4 regions of the Pectobacterium sp. PL64 genome follow, and region 1 is predicted to be linked to each of the others. Evidence: predicted binding sites of a transcription regulator. Region 1 holds the regulator's gene; each other region holds the start of a gene.
What was found. Region 1 encodes PurR, which represses purine synthesis genes. Its sites were predicted from a motif close to CANGCAAACGTTTGCNTG; they were not measured.
Positions count from the first base shown of each region.

Region 2: a site for PurR is predicted at 1,240-1,257, ahead of carA (glutamine-hydrolyzing carbamoyl-phosphate synthase small subunit). Genes of this name have one in related genera too.
Region 3: a site for PurR is predicted at 1,757-1,774, ahead of cvpA (colicin V production protein). Genes of this name have one in related genera too.
Region 4: a site for PurR is predicted at 2,132-2,149, ahead of tusA (sulfurtransferase TusA). Genes of this name have one in related genera too.

Region 1 is NZ_CP092070.1:2,338,894-2,342,198, forward strand. Features, by position in the region: gene HP572_RS10320 (C40 family peptidase) at 1-582, shown strand, start outside; gene HP572_RS10325 (YnhF family membrane protein) at 693-782, opposite strand; gene purR (HTH-type transcriptional repressor PurR) at 1,170-2,195, shown strand; gene cfa (cyclopropane fatty acyl phospholipid synthase) at 2,397-3,305, shown strand, end outside.
Region 2 is NZ_CP092070.1:3,737,897-3,741,201, reverse strand. Features, by position in the region: gene dapB (4-hydroxy-tetrahydrodipicolinate reductase) at 213-1,034, shown strand; gene carA (glutamine-hydrolyzing carbamoyl-phosphate synthase small subunit) at 1,480-2,628, shown strand; partial or broken gene carB (carbamoyl-phosphate synthase large subunit) at 2,643-3,305, shown strand, end outside.
Region 3 is NZ_CP092070.1:2,841,791-2,845,095, forward strand. Features, by position in the region: gene purF (amidophosphoribosyltransferase) at 1-1,161, opposite strand, end outside; gene cvpA (colicin V production protein) at 1,183-1,683, opposite strand; gene dedD (cell division protein DedD) at 1,999-2,763, opposite strand; gene folC (bifunctional tetrahydrofolate synthase/dihydrofolate synthase) at 2,753-3,305, opposite strand, start outside.
Region 4 is NZ_CP092070.1:4,632,348-4,635,652, reverse strand. Features, by position in the region: gene HP572_RS20840 (zinc/cadmium/mercury/lead-transporting ATPase) at 1-1,762, shown strand, start outside; gene tusA (sulfurtransferase TusA) at 1,824-2,066, opposite strand; gene HP572_RS20830 (7-cyano-7-deazaguanine/7-aminomethyl-7-deazaguanine transporter) at 2,283-2,960, shown strand; gene HP572_RS20825 (DcrB family lipoprotein) at 3,148-3,305, shown strand, end outside.

The DNA.
Region 1 (3,305 bases):
CCCGCGCTAGTGAAAAAAAATCTTAAAAAGCTGAAGCCTGAAGAAGAGAAACAAACAACCGCACAAGCCAGAGTCAAAACCGGGCTGAAGAAGACTGCACTCAAGGGAAAAGCGGATAAAAATCCAGCGCCGACAGAAAAAGGAATGGCGCTAAGCGCAGCGCATAAAAAACGCTATCAGCATGCCAAAACGACCGCAATGAATAAGTTGATGAGCCAGATTGGTAAACCTTACCACTGGGGCGGCTCCTCTCCCTTTACCGGATTCGACTGTAGCGGGCTGGTCTATTACGCCTACAAAGATGTCGTTAAGATCCAAATTCCACGCACCGCAAACGAAATGTATCACCTGCGTGACGCCGCTCCGATTAAAAAGAGCGAGCTGGAAAGTGGCGATCTGGTCTTCTTCCGCATCAATAATCGTGGCGCAGCCGATCACGTCGGGGTTTATCTGGGTGAAGGGAAATTTATCCAGTCGCCGCGTACAGGCTCAGATATTCGTATCAGCAAGCTGAGTGAAGATTATTGGCAGGAGCACTATGTTGGCGCACGTCGCGTGGTGACGCCGCAGACGATTCGTTAAGAGAAAAGTTGTACGTAGTAAAAAAAGCGATGTGAAGACAAGCGATTCAGACACGTTTTATGTAGCATCAACGTGTCTGAATACCTAACCCGCCCAGAGGCACCGTTTGGTTAGTTCAGCACCGCAATAAAACTAAATGCGATGATCACAGCCAACGAGCCCACCGTTGTCAGCAAAGACATCTTCAGATCTGTATCCATAAATTACTCCTTATTAACGAACAAATTTTATCTGAAAGCTTCATCTGAAAAGCCCCCCCTTCACAGCCGAACCCGTTTAGGTAGTTAAAGCCACAAATAATAGGGTTATTACGATTCTTTCATAATTGTAGCGAAAAATCTCGGACGAATGCATCACTAATAGTATAAATTAGCCCTTTCACTTTCATGATAAATCGGACACAATCCGCTGTTTATGAAAGCGCTGCGTATCAGTCGAAAAACGTCAACCCAGATCCCTTCGGTATAACATTCGGCATTCTCCTTCTGAAATCCTGTTTTTTAGCTTAGAAGAAGAACATTAAACGTAGGCAAACGATTAACAATATACTTACGTCTGTAACAGGTAAGTTCAGGAGTCATTTTTAGATGGCAACGATTAAAGATGTGGCAAAACGTGCTGGCGTTTCCACCACAACCGTATCGCACGTGATCAATAAAACACGTTTCGTCGCCGAAGAGACTAAGGCAGCCGTCAGGGCGGCAATCAAAGAATTGCACTATTCGCCCAGCGCCGTCGCGCGCAGCCTCAAAGTTAATCACACTAAATCTATCGGTTTGCTGGCCACATCCAGCGAAGCCCCCTATTTCGCCGAGATCATTGAAGCCGTTGAAAACAGCTGCTATGCCAAAGGCTACACGCTGGTGCTGTGTAATTCACATAACGACATCGGTAAACAGCGCGCCTATCTTTCCATGCTGGCGCAAAAACGCGTCGACGGCCTGTTGGTGATGTGCGCTGAATACCCACCAGAGCTGCTGTCGATGTTGGAAGATTATCGCAGCATTCCGATGGTCGTGATGGACTGGGGACAGATGCACAGCGATTTTACCGATACGATTATCGATAACGCCTTTGAAGGCGGTTATATGGCAGGTCGCTACCTGATTGAACGCGGCCATCGGGATATCGGTGCCATCCCCGGCACTCAAGAACGCAACACCGGCAGCGGACGCTACCTCGGCTTTTTGAAAGCGTTGAAGGAAGCCGACATCACCGTACGCGACGAATGGGTGGTTCGGGGCGATTTCGAACCGGAATCCGGCTATAAAGCCATGCATCAGATCCTCGCACAGAAACAGCGTCCAACGGCCGTATTCTGCGGCGGTGATATCATGGCAATGGGGGCTATCTGTGCGGCTGACGAGCTGGGTCTGCGCGTGCCGCAGGACATTTCGGTGATCGGTTATGACAACGTGCGCCACGCGCGTTTCTTTACGCCTGCGCTGACCACCATCCACCAGCCAAAAGAGCGTCTGGGACAGTCCGCTTTCGCGATGCTGCTGGATCGTATTACCAGTAAACGGGAAGATGCGCACGTCATTGAAGTGCACCCAACGTTGATTGAACGCCGCTCGGTTGCAGACGGCCCCTACCTCGACTATCGCCGCTAGCCGCAGCCATTCTGTACAGACGATTTTCTTATTCCTGCTGCTTCCCTTCTCTGCTTCAGCCAATTCTCTTGTATGCTGGCTGAAGCAGTTAAAAATTTAATACCGTGTTTCATTTTCTCTGGTGACAGCCGATACCTCGGCTGCGATAAGTGTTGTCCTGGTGTGTTTTACGATACTTTTACATAAAGTTAAGGAGACATGATGGGTTTACCTTATACAGAAGAATGGGATCCTAATACCGCGCCCTGGTTCCACATCGTGCAGGACATGCTGGCCACCGCGGATATCACCATCAACGGCACCCGCCCTTTTGACATCCGCGTGACCAACCCTAATTTCTTTAAGCGTATCCTGTGTGAGGGATCGCTGGGGCTGGGAGAAAGCTACATGGATGAATGGTGGGAGTGTGAACGGCTGGACATGTTTTCCCATCGCGTCCTGCGGGCTGGGCTGGAGGCTAAGTTACCCCGTCGCCTGCACGATCTCACGCGGATCGCGCTCTCCCGCGTCACGAATTTACAATCCCGTCGACGCGCTCAGGTTGTCGGTAAAGCGCATTACGATTTAGGTAACGACCTCTTTACCCTGATGCTGGATCCCTACATGCAATATTCCTGCGCCTATTGGAAACAGGCACAGACGCTGGAACAGGCGCAGGAAGACAAACTCGCCATGATCTGCGAAAAACTCCAGCTAACATCAGGGATGACGCTGCTGGATATCGGCTGCGGCTGGGGCGGACTTGCCGAGTTCGCGGCACGCCACTACGGCGTTTCAGTTTACGGCATCACCATTTCCAGAGAGCAGCAGGTGCTGGCACAGCGACGTTGTCAGGATCTGAACGTCACCATTGAATTACAGGATTATCGCGATCTCGATCGGCAATTCGATCGCGTGGTGTCGGTAGGCATGTTTGAACACGTCGGGCCACGCAACTATGACAACTACTTCCGCGTCGTACGGCGTAATCTAAAACCCGATGGACTGTTTCTGCTACATACCATCGGGGCCAATAAGACCGACCCGCACATCGATCCCTGGATTCATAAATATATATTCCCCAACGGCTGTATTCCCTCCATACAGCATATTGCGCAGGCGAGTGAACCT
Region 2 (3,305 bases), 1.4 Mb from region 1:
ATTTTGACCACTTCTGCTTATCTTCAAATCCCTTGTGGTTTTTCATCGCTCTGATGCGTCGTTTTGCTGTCTGTGGTGAGACAGTTTTGCTGATTTTCTGCGGCTTCAAACAGTATTTTCTAATCTGGCGGTAAATCCGCTGGCGATAGTGCGCAGCGCCCGTTAACCTGATGTTATTTTTATGTCGTTAGGATCAAAAAGAGAGAGACATTATGAAGGATTCATCCATCCGTATTGCGGTTGTAGGTGCGGGCGGCCGTATGGGACGCCAGCTGATTCAGGCTATCGAGCAAATGGACGGCGCGGTATTGGGCGCGGCGCTGGAGCGTTCAGGTTCGTCTCTGATAGGAAGCGATGCCGGTGAACTCGCTGGGCTGGGTAAAAGCGGTATTACCGTGAATGAAAGCCTGGATGCCGTGCAGAATGATTTCGATATTTTGATCGACTTCACCCGTCCGGAAGGCACCTTAGCGCATCTGGCATTTTGTCGTCAGCACCGTAAAGGCATGATTATTGGGACAACTGGCTTTGATGACGCAGGGAAAGCGGCGATTAAGCAGGCGGCGCAGGATATCGGGATTGTGTTTGCGGCGAACTTCAGCGTTGGCGTCAATGTCATGCTAAAGCTGCTGGAAAAAGCGGCCAAGGTCATGGGCGACTATACTGATATCGAAATCATTGAAGCACACCACCGCCACAAAGTGGATGCGCCATCGGGCACCGCGCTGGCGATGGGCGAAGCGATCGCCGATGCGCTGGGACGCGATCTGAAGTCCTGTGCCGTGTACGCGCGTGAAGGCCATACGGGTGAACGCGATCCGAAAAGCATTGGTTTTGCGACCGTGCGAGCGGGCGATATTGTCGGTGAACATACGGCGATGTTTGCTGATATTGGCGAGCGCGTTGAGATTACCCACAAGGCATCCAGCCGTATGACGTTTGCCAATGGTGCAGTAAGAGCCGCTATCTGGATTAGTTCGAAAGAAAGTGGCATTTTTGATATGAGAGATGTGCTTTCTCTGGATGATTTGTAGTATTTAATTGTTTATATAAAATCATATCTAGCTGATAAAGGTGGTTATTTTTATGATCACCTTTATTTTTACCTGTTACATATCAAATTTTGTTTATTGTTTCTTTTTATCTGTTTTTCATTCGGTTTTTTAGCACCAATTCTTCCTTGTGACTCCTGAAATGTGCCTTGCTGGCGATTTGTTATCCTTATTTTAGCGATGTTGTCTCGCAACCGTTTACTTATCTAAGTTGATCGGGTTTTTTACGTCAGTGGGCGGCTATTTATTTCGGAAAGCATAAAAATAAGATAAAAAAAGCGGTTTGGGTAGACAATCAGGAAGACCATCATTAAAATGCGCCCAATTTGCCAAAAATTGGCCTTACAGGTAGTTTTTGCATTGATTTAGTGGCTCGAATCTGAATTAATATGCAAATAACGTGATTGTTTATTCCTTGGAGGGTGTTTTGATTAAGTCAGCGCTATTGGTTCTGGAAGACGGAACCCAATTCCACGGTCGGGCCATTGGGGCAGAAGGGTCGGCAGTGGGGGAAGTGGTCTTCAATACGTCGATGACCGGTTATCAAGAAATCCTTACTGATCCTTCCTATTCCCGCCAGATTGTCACTCTCACTTATCCCCATATCGGTAATGTCGGCGCCAATGCCAACGATGAAGAATCCCCCTCTGTACAGGCTCAAGGTCTGGTTATTCGCGATTTACCTCTGATTGCCAGCAACTACCGTAGTGAAGAAAGCCTGTCTGAATACCTCAAACGCAACAACATCGTCGCCATTGCTGATATCGATACCCGTAAACTGACCCGTCTGCTGCGTGAGAAAGGCGCACAGAATGGCTGCATCATCGCGGGCGATGGGCCGGACGCTGCCGTCGCGCTGGAGAAAGCGAAAGCCTTCCCAGGGCTGAAGGGCATGGATCTGGCAAAAGAAGTGACGACGGCAGAAAGCTACAGCTGGTTACAGGGAAGCTGGACGCTGGAAGGCGAATTGCCTGCGGCGAAAAACGAAAGCGAACTGCCTTACCACGTTGTGGCTTATGACTACGGTGTGAAACGCAACATTCTGCGTATGCTGGTGGATCGCGGCTGCCGCCTGACGGTCGTTCCGGCCCAGACACCTGCTGAGGACGTACTGAAGCTGAATCCAGACGGTATTTTCCTCTCTAACGGCCCGGGCGACCCAGAGCCGTGTGACTACGCGATTCGCGCGATCAAAACCTTCCTGGAAACGGATATTCCGGTATTCGGTATCTGCTTAGGTCACCAACTGCTGGCACTGGCGAGCGGTGCGAAGACCATCAAAATGAAGCTGGGTCACCACGGTGGCAACCATCCTGTCAAAGATCTGGATAACAACTGTGTGATGATTACCGCACAGAACCACGGCTTTGCGGTTGATGAAAATAACCTGCCTGCCACGCTGCGCGTCACGCATAAATCCCTGTTTGACCACACCGTTCAGGGGATTCACCGCACGGATAAGCCCGCGTTCAGCTTCCAGGGTCACCCAGAAGCGAGCCCAGGCCCGCACGATGCCGCGCCGCTGTTCGACCACTTTATTGACTTGATTCAGACTTACCGTTCTTCAGCTAAATAATCAGGAGCGAGAAAATGCCAAAACGTACAGATATTAAAAGCATCCTGATTCTGGGCGCAGGCCCGATTGTTATCGGCCAGGCGTGTGAGTTTGACTACTCGGGTGCACAGGCGTGTAAAGCGCTGCGTGAAGAGGGTTACCGCGTTATTCTGGTGAACTCCAACCCAGCAACCATCATGACCGACCCGGAAATGGCCGATGCGACCTACATCGAGCCGATTCACTGGGAAGTGGTGCGTAAAATCATTGAAAAAGAGCGTCCAGATGCGGTGCTGCCAACGATGGGCGGCCAGACTGCGCTGAACTGTGCACTGGAACTGGAACGTCAGGGCGTGTTGGCCGAATTCGGCGTGACCATGATTGGTGCAACGGCGGATGCGATTGATAAAGCAGAAGATCGCCGCCGCTTCGACGTGGCAATGAAAAAGATCGGTCTGGATACCGCGCGTTCCGGTATTGCACACAATATGGAAGAAGCGCTGGCAGTTGCGGCTGACGTCGGCTTCCCGTGCATCATCCGTCCTTCCTTTACGATGGGCGGCACCGGTGGCGGTATCGCTTACAACCGTGAAGAGTTCGAAGAGATCTGTGAGCGCGGTCTGGATCTTTCGCCAACCAAAGAGCTGTTGATCGATGAATCGCTGATCGGTTGGAAAGAGTACGAGATGGAAGTGGTG
Region 3 (3,305 bases), 500 kb from region 1:
CCCTGCTTCACGCGCCATCTCTACAATCTGCTCTGACGTTGTACCACGCACGATGGAGTCATCCACCAGCAGCACGTTCTTGTCACGGAACTCAGCACGGTTGGCGTTCAGCTTACGGCGTACCGATTTCTTACGCGCCTGCTGTCCCGGCATGATAAACGTGCGGCCAACATAGCGGTTTTTCACAAATCCCTGACGATACGGCTTGTTGATGATGCGCGCGATTTCCAGCGCGATATCACAAGAGGTTTCAGGAATTGGGATCACGACATCAATATCGAGATCTTCCCACTGGCGCGCAATTTTTTCACCGAGCTTCTGGCCCATGCGGACACGTGCGCTGTAGACAGAGATTTTATCGATGAAAGAGTCCGGGCGCGCGAAGTAGACATATTCGAACAGGCACGGATTGCTCTTTGGATTCTCTGCACACTGGCGAGTAAACAGCTGCCCTTTTTCCGTAATGTAGATCGCTTCTCCCGGCGCCACATCGCGTAAAAATTCAAAGCCCAGCGTATCCAGCGCGACACTTTCTGACGCTACCATATACTCGCTGCGGCCATCTTCCAGATCGCGCTTACCGATAACCAGAGGACGAATCCCGTTTGGATCGCGGAAAGCGACCATGCCGTGACCGATAATCATGCCAACACAGGCATAGGCACCGCGAATTTGCTGGTGCGTTGCGGCAACGGCCGCAAAAATATTATCGGCTTCCAGCGGGTAGTGTTGGAAACGGTCCAGCTCTCTGGCGAAAATATTCAGCAGAATTTCAGAATCAGACGTGGTGTTAACGTGACGACGCTCCTGCTCGAACAGCTTTTTACGCAGTTCGTGGGCGTTAGTCAGGTTACCGTTGTGAGCCAACGTGATACCGAACGGAGAGTTAACATAGAAAGGCTGTGCTTCCGAAGCGCTGGAACTACCCGCGGTCGGATAACGCACATGGCCAAGCCCCATGTTGCCCTGTAAGCGTTGCATGTGCCGCGCTTCAAACACATCTTTAACCAGGCCATTGGCCTTACGCAGGCGAAAACAATTAAAGGCATCGATGGTCACAATACCCGCAGCATCCTGCCCACGGTGTTGCAACACCGTTAACGCGTCATAAATCGACTGGTTGACCGGTGTAAAACCGGCGATACCGACAATACCGCACATGGTGTCTTTTCCTCATCAGCGCTACCGCAGCGGTAAATGCTGCGGCAAGAAACTTGACGTGCTTTGCAGGTAGTCAAAAAACCACCTGATAATATAACTGAACTGCGGGATTAACTGGGACTGCTTCCAGTCATCACTTTGTGAAAAACCGGTGAACGTATCCAGAAAGAATAGCAGTGCGGAAACGATCAGCACCCCGCGCAGCGCACCAAAACAGATGCCCAGAACGCGATCGGTGCCGGATAATCCGGTACGTTCAACCAGTGAACTAATCACATAGTTGACGATAGCTCCCACAATCAACGTTGCAATAAACAGAATGGCAATCGCAATGCCGTTACGCACCAGCTCATCATCAAAACGGGTGAAGTAGACCGCGAGGTAAGCGTAGTAATGACTGGCAACAAAAAAAGCACATCCCCAGGTTACTAACGACAGCGCTTCGCGAACAAACCCCCGGATCAGGCTAACCAGAGCCGAAAATCCGATGATGCCAATAATGACGTAATCAACCCAAACCATGAACTATCCTAATAATGAACGATGCTACCGATAAGCCGCTACGTCATCCTGTTCGCGGCGCATTCTAACAGAAAAAGAAAACGTTTGCGTAGCGTATTTCCGCCGATTTCATCGATAGATAATCAGGCGAAAAAACCGACAAGACGTCATGCCTGATTCTATTAACTCTCGGCATCTCAAAACTCACAGCAGGCATCTTAAAACGGCTGCGGGGCGACGTATCACTGATGTGAACCTCATCCCCGCGGCCTGCTTTTGCTGACTTACGTGGCCGACGGCGAACCCTCCGTCACGTAATCATCACGCTCGACGACCTTAACGAACGGAATGTGCTCGCACCTGTCCGCTTAGCCCGCTGAGCTGTTTAAGCTCGCCCAGTGAAGACTCCAACTTCTGCTTCGATGCATCCGGCCCCACGTAAATGCGGGTGATCTCGCCTGAAACCGGCGTTGATGGCACGGTATACGCGCGGTAGCCAGAGAGACGAAGCTTGGCGACAATCTCGTTCACCTTATCCGCATTTTTCAGTGCCCCAAGCTGCACAATATAGGCTTGTCCGACAGGCGCTTGCTGCGTCGGCTGCGTTTCAGGCTTCACTTCCGGTTTGGGTTCCGGTTTAGGCTCAGGCTTCGGTTTCACTTCTGGCTTCACCTCAGGCTTTGGCTGAGGCTTCGGCGTCACCGGCGCTGGCGTCTGAACCGGCGGACGCTCAACCACCACTGGCGGTGCCGTCATGGCTGGCGTATTCGTGCCAGAATGGGACGATGACGGCGTCTGCGTAGTGGTTTCAGGTGCTGTCGTTGTAGATGATGCAGACGATCTCGCTTCAGCGGCCTCAGCTTCCGCACTGTTTTGCATCGCCGCTTCCGCCCCTTCCGGCGGCTGACTCGGCAGCGACGGGTTCAGCGCAGGCAGCGCTTCCATCTCATTGCTGTCACCCGGTTTAGGGATCAGTGGAATCGATGCAAACTCGTCTTCGTAGTGCTTTTTCTTGCCGTCCAACAGGCCGGGTAAAACGATCACGCCCAGCGCGACCAGAATAACCGTACCGACCAGTCGATTCTGAAATTTACTCGCCATTCGCCTTCTCCTCATCCAGCGCTTCCATCACATGCGCTACCGTATGAAAAGATCCACACACAATGACGATATCCTGCTCCGTCGCCTCGGACATTGCTTGCTGCCATGCGGCAACAACATCGGAGAACGATTGGCTGTGCGTCAGGTGCTCAGCAATCTGCTGCGCCGTGGCACCACGCGGCCCTTCCAGCGGTGCGCAATACCACGCATCCACCAACGGCGTTAAGTGAGCCAGCGTACCGGCAATGTCTTTATCCGACAGCATGCCGACGACGGCTCGCACTTTTCCGCGCTTAGGCAGAGCAGCCAAACGGTTTGCCAGATATGCCGCCGCATGCGGGTTGTGTGCCACATCAAGAATCAACCGCGGTGACTCCTGCACGGTCTGAAAACGGCCGGGTAATGCGGCGTGCTGCAAACCTTGTCGAATGGCCTCTTCACTCACGTTGAGTGAAGAATAGTGCAATGCAGCCAGTGCCGTAGCGGCATTGGCTAACGGGACGTTGGGTAACGGCAGCCGTGACAGCTCGCGCTGTTTATCC
Region 4 (3,305 bases), 2.3 Mb from region 1:
CGGGCAGATCGCGTTTATCGCGACCACAATTGTCGGGCTGATTCCGATACTGAAAAAAACGGTGCAGCTCATTCGCACGGGCACGCCCTTCGCGATTGAAACGTTGATGAGCGTGGCTTCCATCGGGGCGCTCTTGATTGGCGCCACCACCGAAGCCACCGTCATCCTGCTGCTGTTTATGCTGGGCGAACATCTGGAATCTTACGCGGCAAACCGCGCACGACGGGGCGTAACGGCGCTGATGGCGCTGCTTCCCGAAGATGCCACGGTCGTCGGCAACGGGCAGCGACGCCTCGTTCCCGTCGCCAGTCTGGTTCCCGGTGACGTGATTGAAGTCGCCCCCGGTGGGCGTCTCCCTGCCGATGCGGAGCTCTTGAACAGCGACGCCAGCTTTGATGAAAGCGCCCTGACCGGTGAATCGGTTCCCGTTGAACGTACGCCGGGTGAAAAAATTGCCGCAGGCAGCCTGTGCGTCGATCGGGTTGTGCAGTTGCGCGTGGTGTCACAGCCGGGCAACAGCGCTATCGACCGCATTCTGCAACTGATAGAAGAGGCGGAAGAGCGCCGTGCGCCGATAGAGCGCTTCCTCGATAAGTTCAGCCGTTACTACACGCCAGCCATCATGCTGCTGTCGCTGCTGGTGATTCTGGTGCCGCCGTTGCTATTGGCGCAGCCGTGGCAAGAGTGGATTTATCGCGGCCTGACGCTGCTGTTAATCGGCTGTCCGTGTGCGCTGGTGATCTCAACGCCTGCGGCGATTACGTCCGGGTTAGCCGCCGCAACGCGCCGTGGGGCACTGATTAAAGGCGGCGCAGCGCTGGAATCGCTCGGTAGCATCAAGACTATCGCGTTCGATAAAACGGGCACGCTGACGGAAGGCAAGCCGCAGGTGACGGACGTATTGCCCGCCGCAGGCGTTAGCGCAACGGCGCTGTTAACCCGCACCGCTGCGGTGGAGTCCGGTTCGCACCATCCGCTTGCCAAAGCGATCGTCCAACATGCGCGCTCCAGCAGCACGTTCCTGCCAATGGCGGAAAATCGCAAAGCGCTGGCGGGTGTCGGCGTGGAAGGCACGATAGGCGGCAAGCGGATTCAGGTCAGCGCGCCGACTCGCGTCGCGCCCGATCTACTTGATGCCGACTGGTTGCAGCGGATTGATGCGCTGGAAAACGAAGGGAAAACCGTCGTAGTGGTGCAAGAGGACGATAAGTTGCTCGGCGTGCTGGCATTGAGCGACACGCTACGCCACGATGCGCGTGAAGCGCTGGATGCTTTGCAGCAATTGGGGATTCGTGGCGTGATGCTCACGGGCGATAATCCCCGCGCGGCGGCGGCGATTGCAGCGACATTAGGGATCGATTACCGCGCCAGCCTGCTCCCCGCCGATAAAGTCACGGCGGTCAGCGAATTGAGTCAGCAGCATCCCGTGGCGATGGTCGGCGACGGCATCAACGACGCCCCAGCGATGAAGGCTGCAACCATCGGGATTGCGATGGGAAGCGGTACGGATGTGGCACTGGAGACGGCTGATGCAGCGTTAACGCACAGCCGCCTGACCGGGCTGGCGGCGATGATTAGCCTGTCGCGGGCGACGCAGCATAATATTCGTCAGAACATTGCCATCGCACTGGGGCTGAAAGCCGTCTTTCTGGTCACCAGCATTCTGGGCATTACCGGACTGTGGCTGGCCGTGCTGGCGGATTCCGGCGCCACCGCGCTGGTCACCGCCAACGCGCTGCGGCTATTGAGAAAACAGGGCTAATCGTGGTCTACGGTGCGCGGTGCAACGCCGCGCACCTGCGGCTTAAAGAGTATGACGAGTATTAACCTTTGCGCAGCAGATACCGATAGGGAAGCTGTTCGGTCTCCTGCGCCAGAAGCTCATGCTCCATGAACACGCAAAAACCGGGAATATCGCGGGTGGTGGCCGGATCGTCGGCAATAATCAGCAGCGTTTGCCCGGTTTCCATCTGGCGTACCGTCTTACGCACCATCATTACAGGCTCAGGGCAGCGCAGCCCCTGTGCATCAAGGGTTTTATCCGGGTTGGTAAAGGGATCGGTCATCAACGTTCTCAGTACAGGAATCAAAAAACCGCCTTAGTTTACGCTGAGGATTTCTCGACGCAAGCGACGACAACGTTTGCGCAGAAAACAACCATCTTTTCCTGGCAAAACACATTGCATTAGCGATGCAATTGCGTATTATGCCGCCGCGTTGCAGCATAAATCTGCACGTTATCTCTTGGGTTCCCTAACCCCAATAACCAAAAAGGTCACATTATGTATCGTTTTACTCCCCAGCAGCGGCTTACGGCGCTGATCTGGCTATCGTTGTTCCATGTCCTGATCATTACGTCGAGTAATTATCTGGTTCAGCTCCCGGTATTGATTTTCGGTTTTCATACCACCTGGGGCGCGTTTACCTTCCCGTTTATTTTCCTGGCAACTGACCTGACGGTACGGGTTTTCGGTGCGCCGCTGGCACGTCGTATTATTCTGACCGTGATGGTACCTGCGCTGGTAATTTCCTATTTGGTGTCGAGTCTGTTCTATCAGGGATCGTGGCAGTCGTTCGAGGCGTTAAGTCAGGTGAATATCGTCGTGGCGCGTATCGCCTGCGCCAGCTTCATGGCTTATGTTCTCGGCCAGATTCTGGATGTTCACGTCTTCAACCGCCTGCGCCAGAAACGCGCGTGGTGGGTCGCTCCGGCCGTGTCGACCGTGTTTGGTAATTTCAGCGATACGCTGGCCTTTTTCTTCATCGCGTTTTACCGCAGTACTGATGCCTTCATGGCGGCAAACTGGGTTGAAATCGCGATGGTGGATTATGCCTTCAAATTACTGATCAGCCTGGCGTTCTTCCTGCCGATGTACGGCGTCATGCTGAACATGGTGCTCAAACGTCTGAGCGAGCAGAAAGGCACCCCCGACTATCACTCCGTCAGCAGCCACCATTAATGCCAATCAGGCGGCCATTTGCGCCGCCTTTTCTCATCAAGTCATTCATCGTTTTGTAAAAATAACGCAGGGACTAACAACGGTTTGCAACAACAAAATGCTTGTTTTTGCTATCTGAATAGGGTGCCATACTGTTATTACCTGTTTAAAACGATTATCTGTTTCAAAAACGAGAGAAAGGGATCCCATGTCGAATGTAATCAAATACCTCGGTGTCGGCTTGCTTGTCGGCTTGCTTGTCGGCCTGCTTGCTGCCTGTGATGGCAAAACGGATGACGCTGCAAAAGCGGGCGCGCAAGATAAACCTGCCGCAGAAGCCAGCGCAGGTCAGAATATTGAATTAAT